2 regions of the Chromobacterium indicum genome follow, and region 1 is predicted to be linked to the other one. Evidence: predicted binding sites of a transcription regulator. Region 1 holds the regulator's gene; the other holds the start of a gene.
The links. Region 1 encodes sigma-54, which starts transcription at its own class of promoters, with help from an activator protein. Its sites were predicted from a motif close to CTGGCACGCTTCATGCTT; they were not measured.
Positions count from the first base shown of each region.

Region 1 (3,402 bases):
TCGTCACCTTCCGCCAGAAGCTGGACAACAACAGCGGCTGGATCGAAGGCCAGTCCAGCAAGCTGGACTACGACAGCGCCAAGCACTTCGCGGTGCTGACCGGCAACGCCCGCGTCAAGCGCAACGGCGACCTCGTGATCGGCAACGTGATCACCTACGACACCCAGAGCGAGGTCTACCAGGTGATGGGCGGCGGCGCCAACGCCGGCAAGGGCGGGCGCACCACCGTGATCCTGCAGCCGAAGAACACCGCGTCGCAACCGGCGGCCGCCAAGCCCGCCGCCGGAGCCGCCGCGCAATGAAGCACAGCACCCTCACCGTCACCAATCTGAAAAAGCGCTTCAAGAAGCGCACCGTGGTCAAGGACGTGTCGCTCAGCATCGAGAGCGGCGAAGTCGTCGGCCTGCTCGGCCCCAACGGCGCCGGCAAGACCACCAGCTTCTACATGATCGTCGGCCTGATCGGCGCCGACGACGGCGACATCCGCCTGGACGACGCGTCCATCACCCACTACCCGATCCATCAACGCGCCCAGCTCGGCCTCGGCTACCTGCCGCAGGAGGCCTCCATCTTCCGTCGCATGACGGTGGAAGAGAACATCGCCGCCATCCTGGAAATCTCCGGCCTCAAGGGCAAGGAACTGGAAAAAGAGCTGGACCTGCTACTGGACGACCTCAACATCGGCCATCTGCGCGACAGCAACGCGCTGTCGCTGTCCGGCGGCGAGCGCCGCCGGGTGGAGATCGCCCGCGTGCTGGCCACCCGTCCCCGCTTCATCCTGCTGGACGAGCCTTTCGCCGGCGTGGACCCGATCGCGGTGATCGACATCCAGAAGATCATCTCCTTCCTGAAGGAACGCGGCATCGGCGTGCTGATCACCGACCACAACGTGCGCGAGACGCTGCGCATCTGCGACCGCGCCTACATCATCAGCGACGGCTCGGTCCTGGCCTCCGGCGAGCCGGAAGAACTAGTCAACAACGAGAGAGTGCGCGAGGTCTACCTCGGCGAGCACTTCCATCTGTAAACGATGAAACAGGCCCTTCAGCTCAAGGTATCCCAGCAACTGACGCTGACGCCGCAGCTGCAGCAATCGATCAAGCTGCTGCAACTGTCCACGCTGGACCTGCAAACGGAGGTGGAGCGCTTCCTGCTGGACAATCCGCTGCTGGAACGCGGCGACGAGCCCCGCGACGGCGAAGCCGCTCCCGACAGCTCGGAACAGCAGGAAAGCCCGGCCCAGGACGCCGACAGCCGCGACGACGGCGCCGGCGAACTGCTGGACTGGGGAGCCGGCAGCCGCAAGGGAGACGACAATGACTTCGACCCCATGCTCAACGTGCCCTGCCCGGTCAGCCTGCGCGAGCACCTGCTGACGCAGCTGGGCGAGATCGCCCTCTCCGACCGCGACCGCGCGGTGATGCGCCTGCTGATCGAGGAGCTGGACGACGACGGCTACCTGCCGCTGGAGCTGGACGAGCTGGCCGGCAACCTGCCGCTGGAACTGGAGCTGGAAGTCGACGAGCTGGCGGTGGGCCTCAGGCTGCTGCAGCAGTTCGACCCCGCAGGCGTGGGCGCGCGCTCGCTGGCCGAGTCGCTGACGCTGCAGCTGCAGCGCCTGCAGGGCGGCGAGCCTGAGTACGCGCTGGCGCTGGCCATCGTCCGCGAGCACCTGGCCCTGCTGGGCGGCCGCGACTACGCCCGGCTGAAAAAGCTGCTGCGCTGCGACGACGCGGCGCTGCGCGGCGCGCAGGCGCTGATCGCCCGCCTCAACCCGCACCCGGCCACCGGCTTCGGCCACGGCGACATCCATTACGTGATTCCCGACATCAGCGTGCGCAAGCTGCGCGGCCGCTGGGCGGCCGAGCTCAACCGCGCGGCGATGCCCCGCCTGCGCGTCAATCGGCTATACGAGCGCATGCTGGCCGACCAGCGCGCCGGAGGCGAAATGTCCGGCCGTTTGCAGGAGGCGCGCTGGCTGGTCAAGAACATCCAGCAACGGTTTGACACCATACTCAAAGTGGCGGAAGCTATCGTTGAGCGCCAGCAATCGTTCTTTGAGCACGGCGAAGTGGCGATGCGCCCGCTGATCCTGCGGGACATCGCGGAAGAACTGGGCCTGCACGAATCCACCGTTTCCCGATCCACCAGCCAGAAATATCTGCTTTGTTCGCGGGGCTTGTTCGAACTCAAGTATTTCTTCGGCAGTTCGCTGGAAACTGAAAGCGGCGGAGAGTGCTCCGCCACGGCGATCAAGGCCCACATCCGCGGCATGATAGACGCCGAGGACCGCGCGAAGCCGCTGTCCGACAGCGCCATCGCCGACGCGCTGGACAAGCAGGGAATACAGGTTGCCAGACGCACCGTAGCCAAGTATCGTGAAGCCATGCAGATTCCGGCGGTGAATCTGCGCAAGGCACTGTAGGCGCCTCAAGCATACAATGCCGCCCGGCAACCCGACCGGGTGGTCAACACCAGAAGGAGCTAGGGTATGAACCTCAAAGTAACTGGCCTGCACCTGGAAGTCACCCCGTCGCTGCGCGAATACATCGAGAACAAGCTCGAGCGCATTACCCGCCATGTCGACCACGTGATCGATATCTCCGTCACCCTATCGGTGGACAAGCTGGTCCAGAAGGCTGAAGTCAATGTGCACCTGTCCGGCAAGGACATCCACATCGAAGCTTCCGAGGCCGACCTCTACGCCGCCATCGACGTCCTGATGGACAAGCTGGACCGCCAAGTCCTGAAGTACAAGGAAAAGCTGACCGAGCACCGCGCGGTGGGCTCGGGCGAAGCGTCTCAGACCCAGGCCTCGCTGTAAGGCCTGACTGAAGACAACGGGAGCCTGACGGTTCCCGTTTTTCTTTGCGCTTGCCGGTTTTCAGTACTATCAAGGCAACGTAGAATTCACAGTTTCACCCCAAGAGCCGCATGCATACTCCAACATGACTCTCATCGGCAAGATCCTGACCCCGGACCATATCCTGCTGGATCTGGACGTCGCCAGCAAGAAGCGGGTGTTCGAACAAGTGGGGCTGCTCGTGGAAAACACCCGCGGCATCGCCCGCAGCGAGGTTTTCGACAGCCTGTTCAGCCGTGAAAAACTGGGCTCCACCGGACTCGGCCAGGGCGTGGCCATTCCCCACGGCCGCGCGCGCGGCCTCAAGGAAGCCACCGGCGTGTTCATCCGCCTGAAGGCGCCCATTCCCTTCGACGCGCCGGACGGCAAGCCGGTGCAATGCCTGTTCGTGCTGCTGGTCCCCGAGCACGCCACCGACCTGCACCTGCAGGTGCTGTCGGAGCTGGCGCAGCTGTTCTCCAGCCGCCAGATGCGCGAGCAGATGCTGGGCACCGGCGCGCGCGACGAACTGTACAAGCTGCTTTGCGAATGGACGCCCC
Region 1 is NZ_JAYFSJ010000003.1:117,006-120,407, forward strand. It holds gene lptA (lipopolysaccharide transport periplasmic protein LptA) at 1-302, shown strand, start outside; gene lptB (LPS export ABC transporter ATP-binding protein) at 299-1,027, shown strand; gene VA599_RS05315 (RNA polymerase factor sigma-54) at 1,031-2,425, shown strand; gene hpf (ribosome hibernation-promoting factor, HPF/YfiA family) at 2,492-2,824, shown strand; gene ptsN (PTS IIA-like nitrogen regulatory protein PtsN) at 2,949-3,402, shown strand, end outside.

Region 2 (3,402 bases), on a different contig from region 1:
GGCTTCGCGCCGGATGGCGTCAATTGGCTGCAGGCGGCGGATCAGGTGGAGTTGGCGCGGGTGGAGTACCCGGGCGAGCTGGCGCCGCAGCTGGAAAATGTGGCCGCCGATTGGCAGGGGCTGCTGTCTTCCGTATTGAACGGCCTGGCGATGATGACTCAGCCCAAGCTGGAGCTGGCCAAGGGCTGGGAGGCTTCCGCGCCGGCGGAATGGGTGGCGGAAGCCGCGCATCCCTCGTGTGTGAAAACCCGGCAGAAGGCGCGCAGCCAGCTGTTGAAGTCCGGCTTCGGCGAGGTGACTTTCTGCCGGGTGCCGGAACTGGCCGATGGCGTCGAATACGCCAGCCAGGGTTACTGGCGCCGCCAGTCTTTCGGCGCGGACAAGGCGCATTCGCGCCTGGTATGGGTGGCGCCGCGCTGAGTTTGGCGGGCAGGCCTTGCCCGGCGGCGCGAACGCGCTTGCCGAGGAGATGAAACGCCCGGTCTAGCCGGGCGTTTTTTTGGGGAGCCGATTGCGCTGGCGTCAGTACTCGTTGAGCAAGGTGCGGATCAGCTCGCGCATCTTGTCCATGTCGAAAGGCTTCTGGCAGCAGGCGGCGATGCCGGCGTCCTCCAGGTCATCCTTGCCGATATTGTCGCTGTCGCTGGTGATCATCATCACCGGCGTGTCCGGCTGGAGGCCGCTGCTGCGGACGTGGCGGGCGAAGTCCAGTCCGTCCATGCCCGGCATGTGGTAGTCGGTGATGATGAGCTTGAACGGCTCCTGCTCCAGATAGGGTATGGCCGCTTCGCTGCTGGCCGCCTCGCAGAAATGCTCGAAGCCCAGCTTCTCCAGCACCTGCCGGATGTGATGGCGCGAAGTGCTGCTGTCGTCGACGATGAGCACGTTCATCAGCGCCATGTCGGAGTCGACCTCGGCGCCCAGGCTGGGGCAGTTGAGGAAACTCATCACCGACTGCATCGCCAGATCGAACTCCTCAGGCGTGAACGGCTTGGGCAGGATGGCCAGGCTGCCGGCCTGGCGTATCGTTTCCAGTCTTTCCGGATTGGTTTCGCTGGAGATCAGGATGAAGGGCAGGTCGTACAGATCATCGCTTTCGCGCAGCTCCCGGACCAGCTCCGCGCCCGTGATGTCGGGCAGGTGGTAGGCGCTGATGATCAGGTTCGGCCGCCTTTGCCGGGCCTGCTCTATCAGCTCGCGGCCGGAAGGGTGGACTTCTATCTGGGCGGCGCCCATCGCCTCCAGCGCCTTGGTGATGATTTGGGCCTGCACCTGGGAGGGTTCGGCCAATGAGATCAGCAGTTGTTCCAAAGCCAGCATCGCTCTGCTCCGACATTCTACTTATTTACATTATTGTCGGTTTGGCACGATTTGGATGGGCCGGCAAGCAAAATCCTCAAATAGCTTGATGCGGATGGGGGCGGCAAGTTTTGCCGCCGCTCGCGCCGCGTCCGGCCTGCAAACTTGCCGCTTGCGGCCGAATCGGCGTGAAAACTTGGCTTTGCGCGGCTTTCAAGCACTGGCACACTTCGTGCTTTAGCGTAGGCCAGCGAGGAGATTGCCCAATGCTAGACAAGATTGCCCACTATTTCGATTTTCAGCAGCGCGCGCTGAATTTGCAGGCCTATCGCGCCGAAGTGATAGGCAGCAACATCGCCAATGCTGAAACGCCGTATTACAAGGCGGTGGATTTCGATTTCAAGTCCGCGCTGCAGGCGCAGGTGGACAAGCAAGGGCAACTGAGGCTGGCTCAGACCGACGCGCGCCACATCGCCAATCAGGCTGGCGAAGGCTCCGGCACGCCGCTGCAGTACCGCAGCGCGGTGCAGCCCAGCCTGGACGGCAACACGGTGGACATGGACGTGGAGCGCGGCGCTTTCGCCGACAACGCCTTGCAGTATCAGACCACGCTGGCCTTCCTCAACAAGAAGATCAGCGGCCTGAGCTCGGCAATCCAGGGCAGCGGCACGGGAGGCTGATTGAATGTCACTGTCTAATCTCTTCAATATTTCAGGTTCGGCGCTGTCGGCGCAATCGATGCGGCTCAACGTGGTGGCCAGCAATCTGGCCAACGCGGAAAGCGCCACCAGCTCGACCGGCCAGCCTTACAAGGGGCGCCACGTGGTGTTCACCGCGATTCCGGTGGACAACGCCCAGCCGCAGGTGGCCGGCGTGCGCGTGACGTCGGTGGTGGAAGACCAGTCGCCGCCGAGACTGAAGTACGAACCGGGCAATCCGCTGGCCGACGAGCGCGGCTACGTGACCATGCCCAACGTCAACGTGGTGGAGGAGATGGCCGACATGATCGCTGCCTCTCGCGCCTACCAGAACAACGTTGAAATGATGAACACCGCCAAGACGCTGCTGCAGAAGACGCTGCAGCTCGGTCAATAAACTACTAAAGGGTGACGGCCATGGCTACCGCAGCAACGAACGGCATCGGAAACGGATTCGATTACACCAACGTGAACAGCGGCCAAGTACCGGCCGGCTCCATTCAGTCGACCAACAACGCCGGCACGAAGTCCAGCAATTCGTCGGTGACCAGCGCGCAGGCGATGCAGAACAATTTCCTGACGCTGCTGACCGCGCAGCTGAACGCGCAGGATCCGCTGAATCCGATGGACAACAGCCAGATCACCAGCCAGATGGCGCAGATCAGCCAGGTGGCCGGCCTGCAGACGCTGAACCAGACCATGCAGCAAATGGTGTCGGCGCAGAGCGCCACCCAGTCGCTGATGGCCTCCAGCATGATAGGCAAGAACGTGATGGTGGCCGGCAACACCCTGACCGCGCCGGCCGCCGGCCAGACCACCCAGGCGGGCGTGTTGTTGAACGGACCCGCCGCTTCGGTGCAGGTCAATGTGCTGGATCAGAACGGCAATGTGGTGGATACGGTGCCGCTGCAAAATCCGGGCAAGGGTTTGACAACCTTCAGTTGGGACGGCAAGGACGCCAACAACAACCAGTTGCCGGCTGGCGGCAGTTACACCTTCCAGGTCAAGGTGGCGCAGGCCAGTTCGTCTGGCACGACCGCCGCCACGGCCTACAACACCCAGCAGGTCCAGGCGGTATCCTGGGCCAATGGTACGCCGATGCTGGTGCTGCCGGGCAACAACCTGGTGCCGTTGTCCAATGTCGCGCAGATGTCCTGAAGCACTCTGCCAAAATAAAGCTTGATGAGGAGCAGTTGAGATGGGCTTTCAACAAGGTCTGAGTGGTCTGAACGCGGCGTCCGTGCAATTGGACACCATAGGCAACAACGTGGCCAACGCCAATACCGTCGGCTTCAAGAGCTCGCGCACCGAGTTCGCCGATCTCTACGGCAACAGCTTGTACGGCATTACCGCCACCACGCCGGGCATCGGCACCCAGGTGCAGGCGGTGACGCAGAACATGGGC
Region 2 is NZ_JAYFSJ010000009.1:98,142-101,543, reverse strand. It holds gene VA599_RS13730 (hypothetical protein) at 1-420, shown strand, start outside; gene VA599_RS13725 (response regulator) at 523-1,320, opposite strand; gene flgB (flagellar basal body rod protein FlgB) at 1,566-1,979, shown strand; gene flgC (flagellar basal body rod protein FlgC) at 1,984-2,394, shown strand; gene VA599_RS13710 (flagellar hook assembly protein FlgD) at 2,415-3,155, shown strand; gene flgE (flagellar hook protein FlgE) at 3,196-3,402, shown strand, end outside.
Region 2: a site for sigma-54 is predicted at 1,520-1,537, ahead of flgB (flagellar basal body rod protein FlgB). Genes of this name have one in related genera too.